2 regions of the Natranaerobius trueperi genome follow, and region 2 is predicted to be linked to the other one. Evidence: a T-box and tRNA genes for the amino acid it is inferred to sense, from the RefSeq annotation. Region 2 holds a T-box; the other holds one or more tRNA genes.
The links. The T-box of region 2 lies ahead of ileS (isoleucine--tRNA ligase). A T-box ahead of a tRNA ligase gene usually reads a tRNA of that ligase, here a tRNA-Ile.
Positions count from the first base shown of each region.

Region 1 (11,985 bases), on a different contig from region 2:
GTTTCATCAATTGATTATATTTATTTAGCATATCTTTTGATAGATTATTATTTATTTTTTCTTTCTCTTGTTCTAGTTTTTCTATTTCACTGTTGTTATATTTCTTGCGACGTTCAATTTCTTGCTTTAAACTTAATATATCTTCTAAGTAACTTTGATATTTACTTTCGTAGTTTTCAACAGTTACCTTCTCATGTTCTATTTTATCAGAAATGTCACAGTAATTGTCAAATACCTTCTGTTCTTTGTTTTTTAATTCATTTATACGATCATATAGATCTGATATTTCTTTTACACCTTTATCGCCTAAATACATCTCTTTTTCTAATTGCTGTTTTTCTTGGTTTAACTTTTCATTTTCTAACTCTTCTTTTTTTTCTTGGTTTTGTAGACTCTTCAATTGCTTTTTAGCTTCAAATAAGTTTTGTTCTAATGTTTTAGCCTGATCCCTTAAGTTCTCAAGCCTTTCTACATCATCACTTTTTTCTAATTCTTTTTTTAGATCCATAATTTTTCTATCATAACAAAACAGATTATACAACATTTCATTTTCAGCCATAAAAACACCTCCAAATATTTATAAAATAAAAAACAGGTAGAGAAAGTAATATTAAATATTACTTTCTCTACCTGTTAAAATTTTTTCTTGATTATAATAAGCTATGAAATTAGTTTCTTGATTTTTGTAGTAGTTATCTAAGTAAGATACTAATTTATTAATCACGGGTAATTCTGTTTCTCTGTGCCCAGCATCAATTACAATTAGCCCTCTTCCGTAAGCATCTAATGCTTCATGGTATTTTATATCACCTGTTATAAATGCGTCGGCTCCACTAGCAACAGCTTGATTGATTAGTTTTCCACCACTTCCACCGCATACAGCAATTTTATTTATATAAGATTTCTTTTCACCTGAAAAGTTTATCCTTGTATCAAGTTTATTTTCAACTATATCTAACAACTCATCACAATTTATTGGTGCAGTTAATTCGCCTATTAGTCCAAGTCCGACTTGATGATAAGGTTGTTCTAATTGATATACATCATAAGCTGGTTCTTCATAAGGATGTTCTTTAAGTATGTTTTCTATTACCTTATCTAAGTTTTCACTATTAACTATTGTTTCAAGTCTATATTCATCAAGGTTATCTCTTTTCTCTATTTCACCTATGAAAGGGTTAGTTCCAGGTAAAGGTTTAAATGTCCCATTACCTAATGTGGAAAAACTACAATCGCTATACTCTCCTATTCTCCCTCCACCAGAACTAAAAATTATTTCTTTTAAACTTTCAAGATACTCTTTTGGAACATAAACTACTATTTTGTAAAAATCTTGTTTATATGTATTTAATAAATTAGAAAGTTTTTTAAAATCTAAACTGAGAGTATCAATTAAAGCATGATTAACACCAATATGTGGTGCTACATCTAAATTAGTATGGCTAGTATATATAGTTATATCATTTTTTATAGCCTTCTTGGCAACATTTCCAATATATTTATTAGTTAAGTTTTTTAAAGGTTCCATAAAAACAGGATGGTGACTAATAATTAGTTCAGCATTTATTTCAACAGCTTTATCAACAACTTCTTCGGTTGCATCTAGAGCCACTATACAATTAGAAACATTACCAATCAGTTCACCAATCTGAGTACCTGGGTTGTCTTTTGACAAAGCATACTTTTGGGGAGCATAATATTCTATAGCATTAATGATATCTTTTTTCGTGGCTAAACGCATTCCTATACACCTCCTGCAAATCATGATAACGTTTTACAAATTTATTTTTTTTATCTATTATCTCGTCATCTTTTGAACTACTTCTATTTACATTATTAATTACTCTATTAATCTTAGCTAATTCTTTTTCTAAAAATTCTTTCAGGGTTTTAGTTGGATTTTTTAAAATTTGAGGACCATACTCTAGTTCTAATTTAGAGTAGTTTTTATATCCTTTTTCACGAATAGATCGGATTATTTGATAGTAACGTTTCTTATCACTTATTAGAACCTCTTTATCAAAGTTATAACCAATCTCTAATAAATATTTGCGCAAACTATATGAATCCTCCATAGCCTGTAACACTAAAATAGGATCAAACTCAAGCTTATTATACCCTTCTTGAAGAATCTTTACAATACCTTCTCCACTCACCCCAGCAATCACTACTAAATCAGGATATTCATTTTCATTTAAGACTTGTAAACCATCCCCAAGCCTTGTTTCTATACATTCTTCTAATCCATGCTTCCTAATATTCTCATTTGCATCCTCTAAGGGAAATACTGATATATCAGAAGCAATTACATAACTAGCTATTTCTTCTTGAATTAAAGTTATTGGTAAATAACTGTGATCTGTTCCTACATCTAGTACAAACTTTGTTCCATGAGGTATCATGTTCTTAATACCACGTAAACGATTATTTAGCATAAAAATCTCTCCTATACATAATTTCAATATTATATGTATGATTCCTGCAAGAAAAAAAGCACCTTCAAAATGAAGGTGCTTAAATGGTGGGCGGAACAGGGCTCGAACCTGTGACCCCCTGCTTGTAAGGCAGGTGCTCTCCCAACTGAGCTATCCGCCCAAGAGTGGTGACCCCTAGGGGATTCGAACCCCTGATACCGGCGTGAAAGGCCGGTGTCTTAACCACTTGACCAAGGGGCCATATTTAATTGGTGGGCCCACCCGGGCTCGAACCAGGGACCAACCGGTTATGAGCCGGTTGCTCTTCCAACTGAGCTATGGGCCCAAAGTGGCTCCCCAGGCAGGATTCGAACCTGCGACCTACCGGTTAACAGCCGGGCGCTCTACCACTGAGCTACTGAGGAACTCATTTCGCTGACATTAATTATTATACTCAAAAACAGTAGATTAGTCAACAGTTTTTTAAAATTTTTTTAAGTTAATCTAAATAATCTTTCAACCTCTTACTTCTCATTGGATGTCTTAGTTTTCTAAGTGCTTTAGCTTCAATTTGACGTATTCTCTCTCTTGTTACTCCAAAGTGTTTGCCTACTTCTTCAAGAGTTCTTGTTCTACCATCATCAAGACCAAATCTCAAGCGCAATACTTTTTGTTCTCTCTCTGTAAGACTATCTAAAACTTCTTCTAATTGACCCTTTAACAGCTCAAATGCAGCTGCATCAGCAGGTGGTCTTGCGTCTTGATCTTCTATAAAATCACCTAAAGAACTATCATCTTCTTCTCCAATTGGTGTTTCTAAACTAACAGGTTCTTGAGCTATTTTCATTATTTCTCTAACTTTATCTTCACTCATATCCATTTCTTCAGCAATTTCTTCTGGTAAAGGTTCCCTACCAAGATCTTGTACCAATTGACGAGAAACGCGAATTAATTTATTAATAGTCTCAACCATGTGTACAGGAATCCTAATTGTTCTAGCCTGATCTGCAATAGCTCTAGTTATAGCCTGTCGTATCCACCAAGTTGCATAGGTACTAAATTTATACCCTTTTCTATAATCAAATTTCTCTACTGCTTTAATTAACCCTAGGTTTCCTTCTTGAATTAAATCTAGAAATAACATACCTCTTCCTACGTATTTCTTAGCAATACTTACCACTAAACGGAGATTTGCCTCAGCTAATTTTCTTTTAGCCATTTCATCTCCTTCTTCTATTTGTTTAGCGAGATTGATCTCTTCATCTGGTGATAGAAGGGGGATCTTCCCAATCTCTTTAAGATACATTCGAACAGGATCACTAACTTCTACCCCTTCAGGTAATGACAGATCTAGTTCAGCCTTTGTCGGGTCATCAGGATCAACCTCACCAACTGCATCTACGACATCAATCCCCGCTTGAGTTAAGACTTCGTAAAATTCGTCTACTTGCTCACTAGATAACTGAAATTCTGCTAACTGATCCATAATTTCCTTATAAGTTAGGAAACCGCGTTCCTTTCCCACCTTCACCAGTTCTTCTTTAATTTGTTCAAGTTTTTGATTTTTTTCAGTCACAATTTTACCCCCCTTCCTCCAAGGTCCACTGTTTTGTCTTTTCCATTTTGATATACATTTGCAATCTTTCTAATACCTCCCGATATTTATCTGGTTCATGTTCGGGGTTAATTTCACTTAACTCACGTTGTAATTCATTTTTCTGTTTTTTTATCTGAGTTTCTTTAATTTTATAAACACAGTCGTTAATAAACTTATCGACATTATCTATTTCTGGGAATTCCTTCATAGAGAGCTCTGTAACAACCCGTTCTACTTCCGGGAATTGTCTCACACCATCTAGGATTTTAGTTATAGCGATCTCATGATTTTCATCAGCCATCTTATACATTCTATGAGTAAGAAAAACAAAAGTATCACTATTAAAATCCTCTGCATACAAATGTTTCTTAATATTACTAATATATTCAGGATAATGTAACATTAAAGATAGTAATTCTTCTTCAGCTTTAATTTTTTTTGGTCGTTTAGAGATGCTTTTAGAATTTGCTGTTTTCTCTTTATTGTTCCTGTCTGCTCCATTTTTATCCATCTTTCTAGAATTTTTCTGTTGTTTTCGAGTATAATCCCTAAACTCTGACTGTAACGATTCAAACGAAACATCTATATATTTCGAGATCTCACTCAAATAACTTTCTCTTTCAACTGCACTCCTAATTTTTGAGATTATAGGAATTACTTCTTGTACATACTCTTTTTTTCCTTCTATAGAATCTAAATTTTTATTTTTAGCAGCTTGTCTTAATTGATATTCAATAAGAGGTTTTGCTTGATCCATTATTTCTAGTTTAAATTTCTCAGCTCCAAATTTTTGAATATAATCATCTGGATCATACTCTTTCGGCAATTCACAAACCATTACATGTAACCCCATGGTTTGTAAAAGTTCTAACCCTCTTAAAGTTGCTGATTCACCTGCTGAGTCAGCATCATAAGCAATCAGAACTTTATTAGTATTATATTTAATTATTCTAGCTTGTTCTTCTGTCAATGAAGTTCCAAGAGAAGCAACTGCAATAGGTACACCTTCTTGATAACTGGCAATCACATCCGTATACCCTTCAACTATTATAGCTTGTTCTTCTTTCCGAATATTTTTAAAAGCTAGATTTAAACCATAAAGAATTTTTCTTTTATTGAAAACCGGAGTTTCTGGTGAATTAAGGTATTTGGGTTGTTTATCATTTTCTTTTAATAACCTTCCACCAAAACCAAGGATTTCTCCTCTTTGATTAGCTATTGGAAAAATTATTCTATCTCTAAACCGATCATAAATATTAGTTCCTTGTTTGTTTTGATTACTAAGTCCAGCTTTAATTAATAATTCCTCTGGAAAACCCTTTTTCATTAAGAAATCACTTAACCCTCTCCAACTATCGGGTGCATACCCGAGATAAAAGTTATCTATAGTTTCTTTATTTAACCCCCTTTCCTGTAGATAACTTCTTGCCTTTTTCCCAGTTTCAGTCTTTAATAAAACATATCTAAAAAAATTGGCTGCATATTTGTTGATTTTTTTTATGCTTTCTTTCTCTTTTAATTCTTCAGAGATGTCTTGATTTGAGTGATCTCTTGTAAAATTTAGGCCAATTAAATTTGCTAATTTTTCGCATGATTCAACAAAGTTTAATTTTTCAATTTCTTCTATAAAATTAAAAACATCTCCTCCAGCACCACACCCAAAACAATAATATAATTGCTTATCGGGTGAAACGTTAAACGAAGGAGTTTTTTCATTATGAAAAGGACATAGTCCTTGATAATTTTTCCCATATTTTTTAAGATTAACATATCCAGAGACTATATCTACTAAGTCGCATTCCTGTCTAATTCGTTCAATAATTTCCTGGGGTATTTGACTAGTCATTTTATCACCCCTTGTCCTAAAAGTATTCAACTGAAGTGAAGAATAACTTTAGTTATTTTATTATTTATTCGCAACAAGTATTAGTTATTCTGTAGCAAAAAATAAATTCCTGCTAAAAAATAAAAAAATATTATATATTGTTGAAAAAACCAGAAATTTATCGATTAATTATCTTCTATTAAAAATAATTCGACGAATTAGGTAGAGATTCCTTCTATTATTCAAACATATATTCGCCTTCATACAACCGTTATAATTTCCTGATTTAATATATTTTATTCTTCCCTTCTAAAACTCCACGGTTTCGGTAAAAAAATATCTCTATAGAGATCTAAAATATATCTATCAGTCATACCGGCCACGTAATCACATACTACTCTTTCAAGTGGAATAGTATCAAGCAAAGTTTGCACATCAACAGGTAGTTTATCATGATTTTTTCTAAAATAATCATAAACTGACTCGATAACAAACATAGCTTTACTTTCTTCTTCTTTTGCTTCTGACCCAATATACACTTTTCTAAAAAGAAACTTCCTAAGTCTATTTACAGTTTCTCTGATTCCATCACTCATCTTAATATCTTTTGATTCTTTACTAGTAGTTATTAAATCAAAAATCATACTATTAATCCTAGAATTCGATGTAAATCCTAATATCTCAAGTGAGTCATAAGGCAAATCACTTTGTGATATTATCTCACCTCTTATAGCATCATCTATATCATGGTTTATATAAGCTATACGATCACATATTTTGACTATTCTACCTTCTAAAGTAAAAGGAGCTTTATCTCCAGTATGGTTTTCTATACCATCTCTGACTTCCTGTGTTAGATTTAATCCCCCTGGTCGTTCTAGGTAATCTACTACACGTAAACTTTGAAAATTATGATGAAAACCACCTGGAACAAGTTTGTCTAGAACTGCTTCACCAGCATGGCCAAATGGTGTATGTCCTAGATCATGACCAAGGGCAATAGCTTCTGTTAAATCTTCGTTTAAGTTAAGAGCTCTCGCTACAGTACGAGATAATTGGGCCACCTCTAAAGTATGGGTTAGTCTTGTCCTGTAATGATCACCTTCAGGTGAAATAAACACCTGTGTTTTATGCTTTAATCTACGGAATGCTTTACTATGTAAAATTCTATCTCTGTCTTTTTGAAAACAAGTTCTAATTGAACATTCTTCTTCTTGCCTCAATCGTCCTTTACTATTAGTTGAAAAAGTTGCATAACTAGCTAATACTTTCTTTTCATTCTCTTCTATGGTTTCACGATAATCCATTTTTGATTCTCCTTAAAAAGAGTTCTTGACCAATCCTACTATCTAAGACTAAAATATTATTATGTATGTTGCACTTTTCTTATACTATTAAAACATATTATATTCCTGCCTATCTACGATAATCGTTCAAGTCTGGTATATTCTCTTGTTTTTAGGTAAAAATTAAAATTAGAAAAATAAGGAGGACGAAAAATTGTATTACACTAAACTAATCACAAAATTTTTAACAACATCTTTTATGGTTTCACAGATATTTTCACCTATGACAGGTTTAGCTCAGGAGTTTGACATAGATGCTGAAGCTGCTTTATTAATGGAAGCTGACACAGGAAGAATTATTTACGAAGAAAACATAAGTGAAAAATTGGCACCAGCAAGTTTGACAAAAATAATGACATTAGTTATTGGGTTAGAAGCAATAGAAGAAGGTGAGCTTGAACTAGATGAGACTACTGTAACAAGTACAAACGCATGGGAAAGTGTAAGTCAAGAAGAAAGTCAGATGTTTTTAAATGCTGGTCAAGAAGTTAGTATTGAAGAGTTGTTAAAAGGTATTGCTGTAGTTTCTGCAAATGATGCTTGCATTGTTCTAGCTGAACACATGTATGGTAGTGTAGATCAGTTTGTAGATGAAATGAATGCAAAAGCTGATGAAATAGGATTAGAAAACACCAATTTTCAAGATAATATTGGGCTTGATTTTGATGATCAATATATGAGTGCAAAAGATGTAGGGTTATTATCACAATATGCAATACAAAACACTCCAGAAATTTTAGAGTTAGAAAGTATCCCTGAATTTGAATTCAATGACATATCTCAATATAATAGAAATGTACTATTACCAGAAAGAGATACATCCTATTCGTACGAAGGAACTGATGGATTGAAAACAGGTCGAACAGCTGCAGCAGGACATAACTTCGTCGCTACTGCTGACAGAAATAACACTAGATATATATCAGTCATCTTGGGAACAGAGGAAAGAAATGATCGTTATTCCTTAGCAATAGATCTTCTTGACTATGGATACAATAATTATGATAAAGTAACTATCATCGAAGAAAATAAGAAGATTGATTCAGTACCCATTAAAATGGGTCAAGAAAGAGAAGTTGCAGTCGTAAGTGAACACAACCTAGATGTTATTACAGAAACTAACGATCCTGATGAATTAAGCTCAGAATTAAAATTAAAACAAGATAAAATTTCAGCTCCTGTAACACAAGGAGATAAGTTAGGAGAATTAGTGATATACGAAAATAGTGAAAAAATTGGGAGTGTGAACGCCATAGCTAGTGAAGATGTTGATGAGTTAGGTTTTTTTGGACGCATTTTAAGAGGAATTAGTAATATTATAACAGATGCTTTACAAAGTATCAGAGAATCAATACTATCATTTATATTCGATTAAAAAGGGGCTTTCCCAAAGGTATAGTTAAATTTTTAAAATATGCCCTTACTTGTAAGATTGAATTAAAATTTAAATTGTGAAGTTTAAAAAAACAGCCCAACTAGTACACTGAACTGCCCTGTCAAGTAGACAGTGGGAATAATCAAAAAATTGTGTAGCGTCAATCGCATTGATTGGCGCTATATTTATACAGCCGCTTGTGCTTGATAATTACGATACTCTAGTGGTGTAATGCACTTCAATCTTTTTTTATAACGATTATTGTAGTAGTAATCTATATATTCTTCTATGGTACACTTGAGACTTTCAAACTTTTGAAGGTGATACATTTCGGATTTCAATATCCCCCAGAAACCTTCCATAGGACCATTATCGATACAGCCCCAACACGAGACATGCTTTGAACCATGCCAGCTTGATCCAGCTTCTTTCTAAATGCTTTGCTGGTATACTGAAAACCACGATCCTATGGAAAATAAGTTTTGCATTAGGGTGATTTTCAATAGCTTTATCAAAGGTTTCAAATACAATTACATTGTTGTTTGATTTGCCAATAACATAAGAAATAATGCTCTTGTTTTTTATATTTTTCTATTACCCAATTAACTCAACTGTTCATACCAGTCAGTTTTTTATCGGGTACACTTCTTCCTAAATCACAATCATGACAATCGCAGCATTTGTAGTATCGATTTTGTAAGATATCCTCTATTTGTCTTGAAGTTTAAATCTTTTGAGTATAAGTATATACTAAAATTTTAGTCATCATCTTTTGACAATAACTGCTTCTACCTCCACCATGGTAGTATTTTAAGAATATTTATAAAAATATATTATCGTCTATCGCATCATTTACTACTCTTACTAAATGATTCTTTGGACTTTCTTCATTTAAATCCATTGGTAAGTGTAATTGATTAATGTTATAATTTTTAAAAACAATTTTATTATTGCTCATAAAGAAGCCGCTCCTCTCTTTTGGTTTGTTTGGTCACTTACCATTTTATCAAAGGAGAGGCTTCTTTTTTTATTTATTTAAATATAAAAGGGGCTTAATCCCAAAAGCTTTTACTTTTGGGACAGCCCCTTTTATTATTCCTCTTGTAATTTTAATGCAGCTTGTGCAGCTGATAGTCGAGCTACAGGTACTCTGAATGGGGAACAGCTAACATAGTTAAGACCAACTTTATAAAAAAACTCAATAGATTGAGAATCCCCTCCATGTTCGCCACAAACACCTAATTTAATTCCAGGTTTAGTTCTGCTTGCTTTATCCACTGCTGTCGTAATTAACTCTCCAACTCCTTTTTGATCAATTGTCATAAAAGGATTTTCAGGAATTATTTCATTTTGCATATAATGGGCTAAAAATTTCCCCTCAGCATCATCTCTACTGTAACCTAAGGCAGTCTGAGTTAAGTCATTTGTACCAAACGAAAAGAATTCAGCATGTTCTGCTATTTCATCAGCTGTAACACAGGCTCTTGGGAGTTCTAGCATTGTACCAATATGATAAAGTTTCTGTTCATGTTCAGAGCGAGTATGCTTTTCAATAACATCTTCAATCATTTCTTTTAAAATTACAAGCTCTTTATCATGCCCGACTAACGGGATCATTATTTCTGGCTTAGGAGTATATCCCTCATCTACTAAAGTTTTTGCTGCGCGAGCTATCGCTTTTGCTTGCATAATATATATTTCAGGATATAATATCCCTAATCGACATCCTCGGAACCCTAGCATAGGATTAGATTCTTCTAGAGATCTAACCTTATTGAGTAGTTGTCTTTGTTGTTCAACTTGATGGCTGTTCTCACCATATTGATTTATTAACTTATCAAGGTCTTTTTTTACACTATGGACATTTGGTAAAAATTCATGTAAAGGTGGGTCAAGTAATCTAATTGTAGTAGGATAGCCATCCATAGCTTTTAAAATTTCATAAAAGTCTTGCTCTTGATATGGCAATAGTTTTTCAAGCGCCTCTTCGCGTTCTATTTCAGAATCTGATATAATCATTTCTTGTATTTTAGGAAGTCGCTCTGTTCCCATAAACATATGTTCAGTTCTACAAAGACCTATTCCAGTTGCTCCAAATTCACGAGCTTTTTTAGCATCTTCTGGTGTATCAGCATTTGCTCTAACTCCTACAGATTCAATTTCATCGGCCCATTTTAATAATTTCTGGCATTCTTCGTTCAAACCAGGATCAGTAAGCTTTACTGAACCCATTATTAGATTTCCTGTACTACCATCAATAGAGACTATTTCACCTTTTTGGATAATTTTATCATTAACCTTAAGTTCTTGATTGTCAAGATCAACTCTCGCCTCATCACAACCAGTTACACAAGGTTTTCCCATTCCCCTAGCAACAACCGCTGCATGACTTGTCATACCACCACGTGTTGTTAAAATTCCTTCAGCTGCTACAATTCCATGTATATCATCAGGAGTTGTTTCAGGTCGTACTAAAATAACTTTTTTACCTTGTGAGGACAATTCTTCAGCTTCATTGGAGTCAAAAACTAACTCTCCAGTTGCTGCTCCTGGGGAAGCTGGTAACCCTTTTGTTAATACTTTCAGCTCTTGTTCTAGATCAATTTGTGGATGTAATAAATGTGCTATTTGATTAGGTTCCACACGAGTAAGAGCCGATTTTTTTGTGATAAGTTTTTCGTTATACATATCAACTGCTATTTTAACAGCCGCTTCAGCAGTTCTCTTCCCATTTCTTGTTTGTAATAGATATAGCTTTTTGTTTTCTACAGTGAATTCAATATCCTGCATATCTTGATAATGTTTTTCTAACAGCGCACTCACTTCCATAAATTGCTTGTAAGCTTTAGGGAAGTCTTTTTCTAACTGATCTATAGATTTTGGAGTTCGTATTCCTGCAACAACATCTTCACCTTGAGCATTAAGTAAAAATTCCCCATAGACTTCTTTTTCACCATTAGAAGGGTTTCTAGTAAAGGCTACACCTGTTCCACTATCTTCGCCCATATTACCAAAAACCATAGCTTGAATATTTACAGCTGTACCAAGATCATGTGCTATATCATGAATATCTCGATAAACTTTTGCTCTTTGATTGTTCCATGAATCAAAGACAGATTGAATAGCTAACAGCAACTGTTCTTTTGGTTCTTGTGGGAATTCACGTCCAGTTTCTGCTTTAGTGATTTGTTTATAGCTATCAATCAATTCTTTCAATGCTTCTATTGTTAATTCCGTGTCCTCTGTTACATTGTATCGTTTTTTGATCTGATCCAACTGTTTTTCAAATAAGTGATGTTCGATCTTTAAAACGACATCTCCAAACATTTGAATAAAACGTCTATAAGAATCTAGTGCAAACCTCTCATTATCAGTCTTTTTTGATAATCCTTTGACAGTTTCATCATTTAGACCTAAATTTAATACTG
Region 1 is NZ_NIQC01000028.1:20,505-32,489, reverse strand. It holds gene CDO51_RS10635 (zinc ribbon domain-containing protein) at 1-559, opposite strand, end outside; gene CDO51_RS10630 (Nif3-like dinuclear metal center hexameric protein) at 611-1,741, opposite strand; gene CDO51_RS10625 (tRNA (adenine(22)-N(1))-methyltransferase) at 1,710-2,435, opposite strand; tRNA gene CDO51_RS10620 (tRNA-Val) at 2,520-2,595, opposite strand; tRNA gene CDO51_RS10615 (tRNA-Glu) at 2,601-2,675, opposite strand; tRNA gene CDO51_RS10610 (tRNA-Ile) at 2,685-2,760, opposite strand; tRNA gene CDO51_RS10605 (tRNA-Asn) at 2,765-2,839, opposite strand; gene rpoD (RNA polymerase sigma factor RpoD) at 2,914-3,990, opposite strand; gene dnaG (DNA primase) at 3,995-5,857, opposite strand; gene CDO51_RS10590 (deoxyguanosinetriphosphate triphosphohydrolase) at 6,133-7,143, opposite strand; gene CDO51_RS10585 (D-alanyl-D-alanine carboxypeptidase family protein) at 7,337-8,557, shown strand; gene CDO51_RS10580 (IS3 family transposase) at 8,743-8,886, opposite strand; partial or broken gene CDO51_RS15690 (transposase) at 8,883-9,121, opposite strand; gene CDO51_RS13855 (hypothetical protein) at 9,378-9,515, opposite strand; gene ppdK (pyruvate, phosphate dikinase) at 9,650-11,985, opposite strand, start outside.
Region 1: it has a tRNA-Ile gene. The T-box ahead of ileS (isoleucine--tRNA ligase) is inferred to sense a tRNA for this amino acid. The anticodon was not compared.

Region 2 (11,985 bases):
GAATTTCTGATTTAATAACTGTACCAGGTTTGATAAACCTAGATTTTGCTGATGTTAAAACTATTATGACAGATACAGGAACTGCATTAATGGGAATTGGTTCGAGTGATGATGATAACAGGGCTGTTGAAGCTGCTAAATCAGCTACTTTAAGTCCGTTGTTAGAAACAAGTATCGAAGGAGCTAAAGGAATATTATTAAATATAACTGGTGGATCAAACCTAGGTCTAGTTGAAGTTAATGAAGCTGCTGATATTGTAGCTGAAGCAGCTTCAGAAGATGCTAATATAATTTTTGGTGCAGTAATTGATGATAATATGGGGGATGAAGTAAAGGTTACTGTAATAGCTACAGGTTTTGACGATGATGAACGACAAGGGCAATTGCAAAATGAACAGCAACATAATAATGTTCAAAAAGCTACCAAAGAAGAATTAGCCAATAGTTCTTTTGTTGGAGATGACATTAACATACCAGCATTCTTACGAAGGAAGAAAAATTCCGACAAGTAATAGTTAAGAGCGACTAAATTAGTCGCTCTTTTTTTATGTTTATATATTGTTTATGACAAACTTTTTTAACCTATAATGATATAATTGTCATAACTGAAATAACTGATGAATAATTTTATACAGGACAAGTTCGTCTGGAGGAGGGATGTACCTAAAGTGTATATTATTGGAGAAGTTTTACTAATTATTAACTTGCTTATTAATAGTATTTTATTATTTATTACAGGAAAACTTCTTAATATAAGAATATTAAAGTACAAAATATTTTTAGCAAGTTTAGTTGGTGCAATTGGAGTTCTTTTGCCATCGTTTAATGGTGATATTATTTTAAAAATTGTAATTTCCCTGCTAATGGTATTAATAGCATTTGGTAGATTTAACCCAAAATCTATTATTGTTGTTTTATTATCATTTTATGGAGTAAGTTTTTTAGTAGGAGGCGGAATATTCGGTATATTATATTTGACTGCTAATATTCACGAACCTATTATTCTATTACCAGGTGACTTGTCCTTTAAGTATCTATTTTTAGTATTAATTTTAGGATTTGGGGTGATATCTGCAACAAGACTTGTAGAGCGAAAAACAACATTAAAAAGATTATCTATACCTGTTAAAGTCAAGTTTAATGGGAAAAGTAAAAATTTCAAGGTACTTGTAGACACTGGAAATCAGTTGAAAACATTTACCGGGGAATATTGCCTAGTAGTAGAAGCACAGATATTAGAGGATTTACTTTCCTTTCAGGAGAAAAATTTTATGTCACAATTTGCAAACTTATCACAAGACATAGAGCCAGAAAATTTGCATAGTAATACAAAAGTAAGATTTTTTCCAATATGGTTTCAATCTTTAGGTAATCAACATGGTTTCTTATTTGCATTTCGCCCCGAAGAGTTATTCATAAAAAAAGAAGTAAATGATAAAGAATGGCAAGAAGTGTCAGCGCTAATCGCCGTTACTTTTCAAAATCTTAATATTGATGGAGAAAATAATGGTTTGATATCGCTAGAATTATTTAATTATGCGGAGGGATAATATGAGAGCAATTTTGTTTAAAATTCTATTTATCTTGTATAAGTGGAATATTTTAAAAAAACCACCAATACATTATATTGGTAGTAGTCAAGCGCTTCCCCCGCCACTATCAAAGGAAGAAGAAAAAGAACTATTAGAAAAACTGACGTCGGGAGACCAAGAAGTCAAATCAACTTTAATAGAAAGAAACCTTAGGTTAGTGGTATATATAGCAAGAAAGTTTGAAAATACTGGAGTTAATATAGAAGACTTAATATCAATTGGGACAATTGGTTTAATAAAAGCAGTGAATACGTTTGATCCTGAAAAAAAAATTAAACTGGCTACTTATGCTTCAAAGTGCATTGAAAATGAAATACTAATGTATCTGAGAAGAAATAATAAGTTAAAAAATGAAGTTTCTATAGATGAACCATTGAATATTGATTGGGATGGTAATGAATTATTATTGTCTGATGTATTAGGTACAGATATTGATGTTATTCATAAAAATATAGAGAAAAAGGTGAATAAAAACTTATTAAAAATTGCTTTAGAAAAACTTTCTCAGAGAGAAAAAACTATAATGAAGTTAAGGTTTGGTCTTGGTAAAGAATATGGAAAAACACAAAAGGAAGTTGCCGATATATTAGGGATTTCACAGTCTTATATATCTAGACTTGAAAAGAGAATAATTAAAAGGATGAAAAAAGAAATTAATAAAATGCAGTAGTTGTCCTCAGTATAAAAAAAGGGTACTTGGAGATAAATAAGGACAGATAAGCAATGCAACAGGGGGGCGATGAAAAATGAGCAGTACAAAGGTGGAAATCTCCAATGTTAACACCTCCAAGTTACCCGTATTAAAAAATAATGAAATGAAAGAACTTTTTAAGAGGATGCAAGATGGTGATGATTTTGCAAGACAAGAACTAATTAATGGTAATCTGAGGTTAGTACTTAGTGTTATACAAAGATTTAATAATCGCGGAGAATATGTTGATGACCTTTTCCAGGTTGGCTGTGTGGGATTAATAAAAGCTATTGATAACTTTGATTTATCTCAAAATGTTAAATTTTCCACCTATGCAGTTCCAATGATAATTGGTGAAATTAGAAGATATCTAAGAGATAATAATTCGATTAGGGTCAGTCGTTCCTTAAGAGATATAGCTTACAAGGCGTTACAAATTAGAGATGAGTTGGTAGAAAAGAATTCCGAAGAGCCTTCTGTATCTGAAATTGCTAAGAGGTTAGACATAAGTAAAGAACAAGTTGTTTTTGCGTTAGATTCTATCCAAGATCCGGTTTCATTATTTGAACCTATTTATCATGATGGTGGAGATCCAATTTACGTAATGGATCAGATTAGTGATGAAAAAAATCAAGATAAGAATTGGCTAGAAGAATTAGCGATAAAAGAAGGCTTGCACAAGTTGACTTCAAGAGAGAAATTAATTGTTCACAAACGTTTCTTTAACGGAAAAACACAAATGGAAGTTGCTGAGGAGATTAATATTAGCCAAGCACAGGTTTCAAGATTAGAAAAAGCAGCATTATCTCAATTAAAAAAGAATATATCAGAAAAACAATCATAGATATATATTGTTGACTATTTTGAGCTGCATTTCAAATGTTAGATACTGAAACTAACACATTTGAAATGCAGCTTTTATATAATAGAGTTGTTAAGGATTGGATTAAAGAAAGTTTTTTAATTAATAGCAATAATATTGAATCATAGTCATATACATGTTAGTGAGGGGGCATAAAAATGATAAAAGCTTCCGACCTAAGAAGAAGAGAAATTGTTAATGTATTTGACGGAAAAAGGTTAGGCTTTGTAAGTGATTTAGAGATCGATGACTCTGAAGGTTATATCAATGCGATTATAGTACCAGGACCAGGTAAATTTTTTGGTTTATTTGGAGGAGACAGAGATTATATTATACCTTGGGAAAAAATAGTAAAAATAGGTTCTGATGTTATTTTAGTAGAAGTTCCTGGAACCCATAGGAAATCACGGAATTCAAAAGATACAAAAAGCTAAATATTAATTAGGATTAAATTAATTTATAGAGAATGCCTCGTACCCTTTTGTACGGGGTTTTTTGTTGTTATAATTAATAGATAAACAATAGATGATATTTTATGTTTACTGGGGGAGTTATTATTGTCTGATCGTAACATGAAATTTACTGAAGGGAAAAATGGAATAGTTTATTTAACTACTGATTTTTTTAGCTCAAAAGAGGTTAATTTGGCTTTTTCGACTAGATTTGGTGGTGTGAGTAAAGAACCATATAATAGTCTTAACTTAGGTTTTTCAGTTCAAGATAACAAAGATAATGTTAAAAATAATAGAATTAGATTTGTAAAAGGTGTAAATTGTGATCCTGAACGTGTAGTATTTGGTAATCAGGTACACGGTGATAATATTGAGATCATAGAAAGCTTAGGCTCAAAAGGGATGTTGATAAATGATGAGATGGGGATCGAAAGAACTGATGGTTTAATAACATTAACAAAAAATGTCACATTACTTGGTAGTTTTGCTGATTGTGTTCCAATATTTTTCTATGAGCCTAAATTAGAATTAGTTGGTTTAGTACATGCAGGATGGAAAGGTACTTTTTCAGAGATAGGTAAAAAATCAGTTTTAAAAATACTTGAGTTAGGCGGAAATGTTGAAGATATCAAAGTTATTATAGGCCCGTCAATTGGAGTATGTTGTTATCAAGTTGGTGATGAACTATATAAAAAGGCGCAAGGACTATCATATAAGTCTGAAATTTTTCTAAAAAAACAAAGTGGACTTTATTTAGATTTATGGAAGACCAATTTTTTACAGCTACAAGAGGCTGGAGTGTTAATCAAAAATATTATGGTGAGTAATATGTGTACCTTTTGTAATTATGACATTTTTTTCTCATATCGTAGAGGAGGAAAAAAAACAGGACGTATGATGGGTTTAATATCGTTAAAATAAACTTTTTAGCAGGAACTTTCAGTTTTTAGGAGAATTTATAATAATGCAATATTAAATTAATGTAATCGATTTGGAAGGGGGAGTAGTTTGAATCGAAATAGCAACACAGGTAATGTAGTAAATTTTCCAAAGAACCGTAATAAAAAACCTAGAAATGATAGTAAAAGGCAACCTTCATTACTGCCTCTTTTGATTTTATTTTTATTAATACTTTTTTTGGTTTTGTTCTTGTCGTGGGCACGTAGTTTTATTTTTGCTAGGTTTGTAGATATTGAAGTTCTTGAAAAAGACAAACAAGAATATTGGTTAGAAGATCTCACAGCTGTTATAAGAAGAGACGAAGAAATCGTTTATGCACCAGTTTCAGGTAAAACAAATCGACTGGTACAAGAAGGAAAAAGAGTACAGAAAGGCCAACCTATAATTTCTTATGATCAAGTATCAATTACTGAAAAAGATTTTCAAACCACAGATGATATAGCAAATGAGATTAACAAAACACTAGCTAGATTTGAAATAGAATTATCTGCTTTAAGAAATCAAGATTCTAGTGGAGCTCATATAAGTGAAACTATAGAAGAATTAAAAGAATTAGATTCTAATTATCAAGAGCTAGTTAATCCTGATATTGAACTGGGAAATACTGATGAGTCTACTAAAATTAATGCACCTAAACCAGGAATTATTAGTTTTTTCATTGACGGGTTAGAAGAAAAATTAGACAAAGAGAGTATTACACCTGAAAAAATTAATCAATACAAAGGTCAATATGAAGAATATTTACAGGACTATGAAGTTGCAGTTGCAAGAGCTCCATTGTTTAAAATGGTAGATAATCATCGATGGGAAGCTATGGTAATTGTAAATTCATCGAAGTTATCTTATTTTGATGAGGGGAAGAGTGTACCAACAGAATTTCATTTTAATCAAGGGGACACTCTTACAGGTAAAGTTTTAGATGTTAAAGAACATGATGATTATGGAATTGTAAATCTTGAGTTTAGGCGCGAAATTGAAGACTTTTGGGAAACAAGATTTACAGAAGTAAATTTAGTTAAGAATACACGTACAGGATTTAAAATACCGGAAAGTGCACTTACTGAAAAAGACGGACAAACTGGGGTATATCTTATTAAAAGAGGTATTGTCCGCTTTAAAAGTATTGAAATTATAGATGAGTTAAAGGCAGATGATTATGTACTAGCAGATGGTTTAGATGAAGGAAGTTTAATAGTGACAAGCACCTTTTTTGTCAGAGAGGGTGACAAATTAAGGTAAGAAAGGGGGATTAGCATGACTAATATAGAATGTATTAAATATAACTTGTCTGATATTAAACATTGTATATCTGAAGCTGCGAAAAAAGCAGGAACTTCAGAAAATGATATCAAAATGGTAGCAGTTACTAAATATGCTAATTTAGATCAGATGAATAAACTACTTGACTTAGGTGTTACAGATCTAGGTGAAAATAAAGTACAAACTGCAGTACCGAAAATTGAGAAATTAGGTGATCAAGTGAACTGGCATTTTGTTGGACATCTTCAAAGTAATAAAGTGAAATATTTAATTAATTATGTAGACTTAATTCATTCCTTAGATAGGAAATCACTAGCTAAAGAGTTAGATAAGCGAGCTAAGAAAGATGATATTTATGTTGATGCCTTAGTTCAAGTTAACATAGCACAAGATGAATCAAAATATGGTATTTCACCTGATCAAGTTACACCTTTTATAGATAAAACTATGAACAGTTATCCTAACATTAATATACGAGGATTAATGACAATGACTCCATACTATCCAGATCCAGAAGAAATACGGCCATATTATGTTAAAATGACTGAATTATTTAGAAAAATTAAAGATGAGTTTGAAATTGATGACTTTAAGTACTTATCTATGGGAATGTCACATGATTTCCCAATAGCTATAGAGGAAGGGGCTAATCTTGTGAGAATTGGACGTGCTTTTTTCAAATCTAGAGAGGAGGGGAATTAAACATGAGTTTTTTTGAAAAAATGTTAGTATTTTTAGGTCTAGCAGAAGAAACTGAAGAAGAAATTATTGAAGAAGAAGAAACTGAACCAGTTCGAGAAACTTCAGAAAGAAACAAAAAGAAGAAGGTTGCTAGAAAGAATAAAGATAATCAGGTAGTACCGTTACACAAAGCATCTAACCAACATAATATTAAAGTCTTTTTATTAGCCCCTAAAAAGTATGATGAAGCTCAAATGGTTGGTAAGTATCTTAAAAATGGATTCCCAGTTATAGTTAACTTAGAAAATTTAGAAGTCGAAACAGCTAAACAGCTTATTGATTTCGTAAGTGGGACGGTATTTGCTCTTGATGGCAACCTACATAAAATAGGTCAAAATATCTTCTTATTTTCACCACCAAATATAGAAATTGAAGGTGAAATAAGTTCTATTAATAGTGAGTATGAACTTGAGCAAAAGTATAACGAGGAATAAAGGGGTTGAGGTAATTGTTTGTAACAAGAATATTCGGTTTTTTATTTCAAATAATATATACTTTACTAATTTTACGAGTTATTTTCTCTTTTTTAAAACCAGACCCTTTTAGGTATCGGACTCTTTTTAACGCAAATAAATTTATATTTAAAATAACAGAACCTTTTTTATCTCCAATCCGAAATTTAGTGTCGCCAATAACTGTTGGAGGTGGAGGATATATTGATCTTTCACCATTAATTGCTTTATTGATATTAAATTTATTACAGCGTATATTGTTTAGTTTTAGTTATTTACTTTAGAGAAGGAGGCATAAGATGGAAGATGATAAACATAAAATTTTAAACCATTATACCCATCCTGTTGATAAAGAAACTGCAAGTAAAGTATATGATAAGGCAAATAAGGTTTTTGAGCAGCAAAAATTAGAAATCACTGATTTTTTGGATCCACATCAAGTGGATATTGCTGAGAGAATCATTAATAGCTTTGCAGATATTTCTGCAGTATTTCATGGAGGGTTTGATAGTAGTGAACGTAAAAAAGTAGGGATTTTTCCAAAAGTATGGAATATTACAGAAAAAGATCTAGGAATAGAAGTTTTGGAGATACAAGTTCGGTTTGAGTTTGAAAAGGTTTCACACAGGGATGTATTAGGAGCAGTATTAGGTCTAGGTTTAAAAAGAGAAAAAATCGGTGATATTCAGTTGTTTATGGAAAATAATAAAGTTTTTTTAGCTGTTGATAGAGAGATCTCACAATTTATATGTGATAATCTAGTTCAAATTAAGAATACAAGTGTATCAATTTATGTTGCTGATGATGAGTTAAAACTACCTAAGGAAGAATTTACAAAAGAAATAACAGGTACAGTATCAAGTTTAAGGTTAGATGCAGTTTCAAGTATAGGATTTGGAGCATCAAGAAGTAAAATGAATCAACTTATAAAAGCAGAAAGAGTAAAAATTAATTGGAAACCAACATCTGATCCTAAAACTACTGTAAACACCTGTGATGTTATTTCACTTCGAGGAAAGGGAAGGGTTGAAGTAGCAGAAGTTGGCGGGAAAAGTCGAAAAGGAAGGAGGCATGTCAGATTAAGACGCTATAAATAATTTTCATCCATAGGAGGTGTAATGATGACTTTAACTCCTTTAGATATACATAATAAAGAATTTTCCAAAGGTATCCGTGGTTATAATCCAGATGAAGTTAATGAGTTTTTAGATCAAGTAGTAAAAGATTACGAAAGTATAATTAAGAAAAATATAGAACTAAAAGATGAGGTAGAGAAATTAAATAATAAAATAGAACATTATCAAAAAATGGAAGAAACTTTGCATAATGCAATAATTGTAGCTCAAGAAACTGCAGAGGAAGTAAAGGAAAGTGCACAAAAAGAAGCAGAGTTAATTAAACGTGAAGCTGAGAGCGATGCAAATAAGAAAATTGAAGAAGCTAATAACCAAGTTAGTAGAATAAAATCTGAAATAGAAGAACTTAAAAAACAAGAAAAAACATATAAAGCTCGATTTAAGTCGATGTTAGAGACACAGCTAGAATTACTAGAATCAGATAATTTGCAAGAGAATGATGTTGATTATCAGGAGGATTATTCAGTAGAAACAGCTGACTCTAATGAATTTACTAGTGAGGAACAAGGTGACTCTTAAAAGGATATGTAATATTATTGCACGGAATTTTTGAATATGCTATAATTTATAAAAATATCTTGATGGATAATAGCTATGAAGGGAAGAGTAGCCTTTTTTTAAAATCTACAGAGAGCCAGGTGGCTGAGAACTGGTGATTTAAAATAGGCGAAGATCATCCCAGAGCTCTTTAAGTGAATTTTAGTAGCTTAAAGCGTTAAGCAGGCGTTAACTGCTTAAAGTGCTGGTAAAATTTCCAGTACTAGGGTGGTACCGCGGGATAAGCTCGCCCCTAGAGGGGCGTGCTTTTTTGTTATTTAATAAAAATAGGAGGGTGGTTAACAATGAGTTACAAAGATACTTTAAACTTACCTAAAACAGATTTTCCAATGAAAGCTAAATTACCACAGCGAGAGCCTGAAATTCTTAGTAAATGGGAACAAGAAAATATTTACAATAAAGTATTAGAACATAAAAAAGGTAAACCTAAATATGTGTTACATGATGGACCTCCATATGCAAATGGTGATATCCATATGGGGCATGCATTAAATAAAGTATTAAAAGATATAGTAGTTAAGTTTAAAACAATGCAAGGTTATGATTCACCTTATGTACCCGGTTGGGATACTCATGGACTTCCTATTGAACACCAGATTACAAAAAAGAAGAAAGTTAACCGTAAAAAACTTTCAAATGTCGAATTTAGAAGAAAGTGTCGTGAATACGCGTTAAAATATGTTGATATTCAACGAGAACAGTTTAAGCGTCTAGGTGTACGTGGAGACTGGGAAAATCCTTATTTAACTCTTTCTCCAGAATTTGAAGCAGAACAGGTCAAATTATTTGGTAAAATGGCGCAGGAGGGTTATATTTACAAAGGTAAAAAACCAGTCTATTGGTGTACTGATTGTGAAACAGCTTTAGCGGAAGCAGAGGTGGAATACCAAGACAAACGATCTCCATCAATTTATGTTGGTTTTACTATCAAAGATGGAAAAGGAAAGCTTAAAGAAGAAGAAGTTGAGGTAATGATCTGGACTACAACTCCTTGGACAATTCCAGCAAATATGGCGATATCTTTACATCCTGAATTCAAGTATTCTCTTGTAGAAGTAGAAGAGAGAAAATATCTGCTTGCCTCAGAATTAGTTGAAGATGTAATGGAAAAAATTCAAGTATCAGACTATGAAATAAAAGAAGAATTTTTAGGTGAAGAACTTGAAGGATTAAAATGTCAGCATCCTCTGTTTGAGCGTGAATCATTATTAATCCTAGGTGATCATGTAACATTAGAACAAGGTACTGGTTGTGTTCATACAGCTCCTGGACATGGGCAAGAGGACTATGAAATAAGTAAAAAGTATGATTTAGAGGTGTTTTCACCAATTAATGAAAGTGGAGTATTTACAGATGAGGCCGGACAATTTGCTGGACTGTATTATGACAAAGCTAATAAAGCTGTTACGAAAGCTCTAGAAGAAAAAGGTTATTTATTATCCCTTAGCTTTGTTACACACCAATATCCAGGTTGTTGGCGTTGTAAAAAATCAGTTATCTTTCGTGCAACAGAGCAATGGTTTGCGTCTGTAGATGGATTTAGAAAACAAGCTTTAGATTCTATAAATGACGTTAAGTGGGTACCTGAATGGGGAGAAGAAAGAATAAGAAATATGGTTAATAACCGAGATGACTGGTGTATTTCAAGACAACGTGTTTGGGGAGTACCTATTCCGATTTTTTACTGTAAAGATTGTGGTAAAGAGCTTATTACAGAAGAAAGTATTTCTATTGTTGCTGATCTCTTTGGTAAAGAAGGTTCTGATGCCTGGTTCGAAAAAGAAGCTGATGAAATTTTATCAGATGAAATTAAATGTGAGTGTGGACATGAGAATTTTACAAAAGAAACAGATATAATGGATGTTTGGTTTGACTCTGGCTCAACTCATAAAGCAGTTTGTGAACAGCGTGAAGAACTTACATGGCCTGTTGACCTTTATTTAGAAGGAAGTGACCAATATCGTGGTTGGTTCCAGTCATCACTACTTACGGCTGTAGCAACTAAAGGTAATTCACCTTATCGCACAGTTCTAACTAATGGCTGGGTAGTTGATGGAGAAGGTAAGAAGATGAGTAAATCTATGGGTAATGTAATAGCACCTAAAGAAATTATTGATAGGTTTGGATCTGATATACTCAGACTTTGGGTTGCTTCAAGTGAATTCAAGCATGATGTTAGAGTTTCAGAGAACATTTTAAAACAAATAACAGAAGGCTATCGAAAAATCAGAAATACAGCTAGATTTATCTTAGGTAATTTACACGATTTTGAGCCAGAAACTGATCAGGTTCCATATGATGAGTTACAAGATGTTGATCGATATATTTTATCTCGATTGCAACATGTGATTAAAGAAGCAACAAAATCATATGATAAATTTGATTTCCATGAATTTTATCATATGGTGCATAACTTTTGTGTAGTTGAGTTAAGTCAATTTTATTTAGATGTCATAAAAGATCGAATTTATACTATGCCTGAAAACTCAACTGAACGAAAAGCAGGACAAACTACAATGTATTATATTTTAGATGCTCTTGTTCGATTACTAGCACCTGTATTAACATTTACGAGTGAAGAAATTTGGTCACATATGCCAGGTGAAAATAAAGAGTCAGTGCAATTAGCTGATTGGCCTCAAGTGAATGAAAAGTTTGTTGATCATAAATTAGAAGAGCAATGGGAATATTTCTTAGAATTTAGAAAAGAAGTAGCAAAAGCATTAGAGAGTGTAAGAAGAGACAAAAAAATTGGTAGTCCTTTAGAGGCTAAAGTTAAGATTTATGCACCTGAAGAAAAACAAGAGAAATTACAGCCTTTTTCAAAAAGCCTTGCTGAACTCTTTATTGTATCTCAAGGAGAGCTAAACGAAGAGGATTCGGCTAATGAAGATGAAATAAAAGAAGCATTATTAGTAGAAACTACAGAAGATGGAGTAACTATTGTTATTGAAAATGCTGAAGGAGAAAAATGTCCACGTTGTTGGAACTATCATAGTATGATATCAGAAGATGGAGAACTTTGTCCTAGATGTGATTCAGTTATATCTGAAGACTAGCTCTCATTTATTTATACCCCCTGAAAAATTTTTCAGGGGGTTTTTAACATTTATTAACACATAAAATAATTATTAAAAAGCTGGTTAAATTAATAAGGGGGATGAAATAATGAAAAATAACGATAATAAATTACAAGAAAAACTGGTTGAACAAACCGCTGAACTTTTAGATAAATTAGAAAGATTTAAATTATCAGAATATATGCAATTGCTAAATAGTCC
Region 2 is NZ_NIQC01000007.1:16,906-28,890, forward strand. It holds gene ftsZ (cell division protein FtsZ) at 1-512, shown strand, start outside; gene CDO51_RS04510 (sigma-E processing peptidase SpoIIGA) at 669-1,550, shown strand; gene sigE (RNA polymerase sporulation sigma factor SigE) at 1,552-2,262, shown strand; gene sigG (RNA polymerase sporulation sigma factor SigG) at 2,339-3,127, shown strand; gene CDO51_RS04525 (YlmC/YmxH family sporulation protein) at 3,304-3,579, shown strand; gene pgeF (peptidoglycan editing factor PgeF) at 3,703-4,518, shown strand; gene CDO51_RS04535 (biotin/lipoyl attachment domain-containing protein) at 4,606-5,796, shown strand; gene CDO51_RS04540 (YggS family pyridoxal phosphate-dependent enzyme) at 5,812-6,519, shown strand; gene CDO51_RS04545 (cell division protein SepF) at 6,522-6,992, shown strand; gene CDO51_RS04550 (YggT family protein) at 7,007-7,294, shown strand; gene CDO51_RS04555 (YlmH family RNA-binding protein) at 7,310-8,107, shown strand; gene CDO51_RS04560 (DivIVA domain-containing protein) at 8,132-8,665, shown strand; T-box leader at 8,732-8,941, shown strand; gene ileS (isoleucine--tRNA ligase) at 8,989-11,763, shown strand; gene CDO51_RS04570 (DUF5665 domain-containing protein) at 11,873-11,985, shown strand, end outside.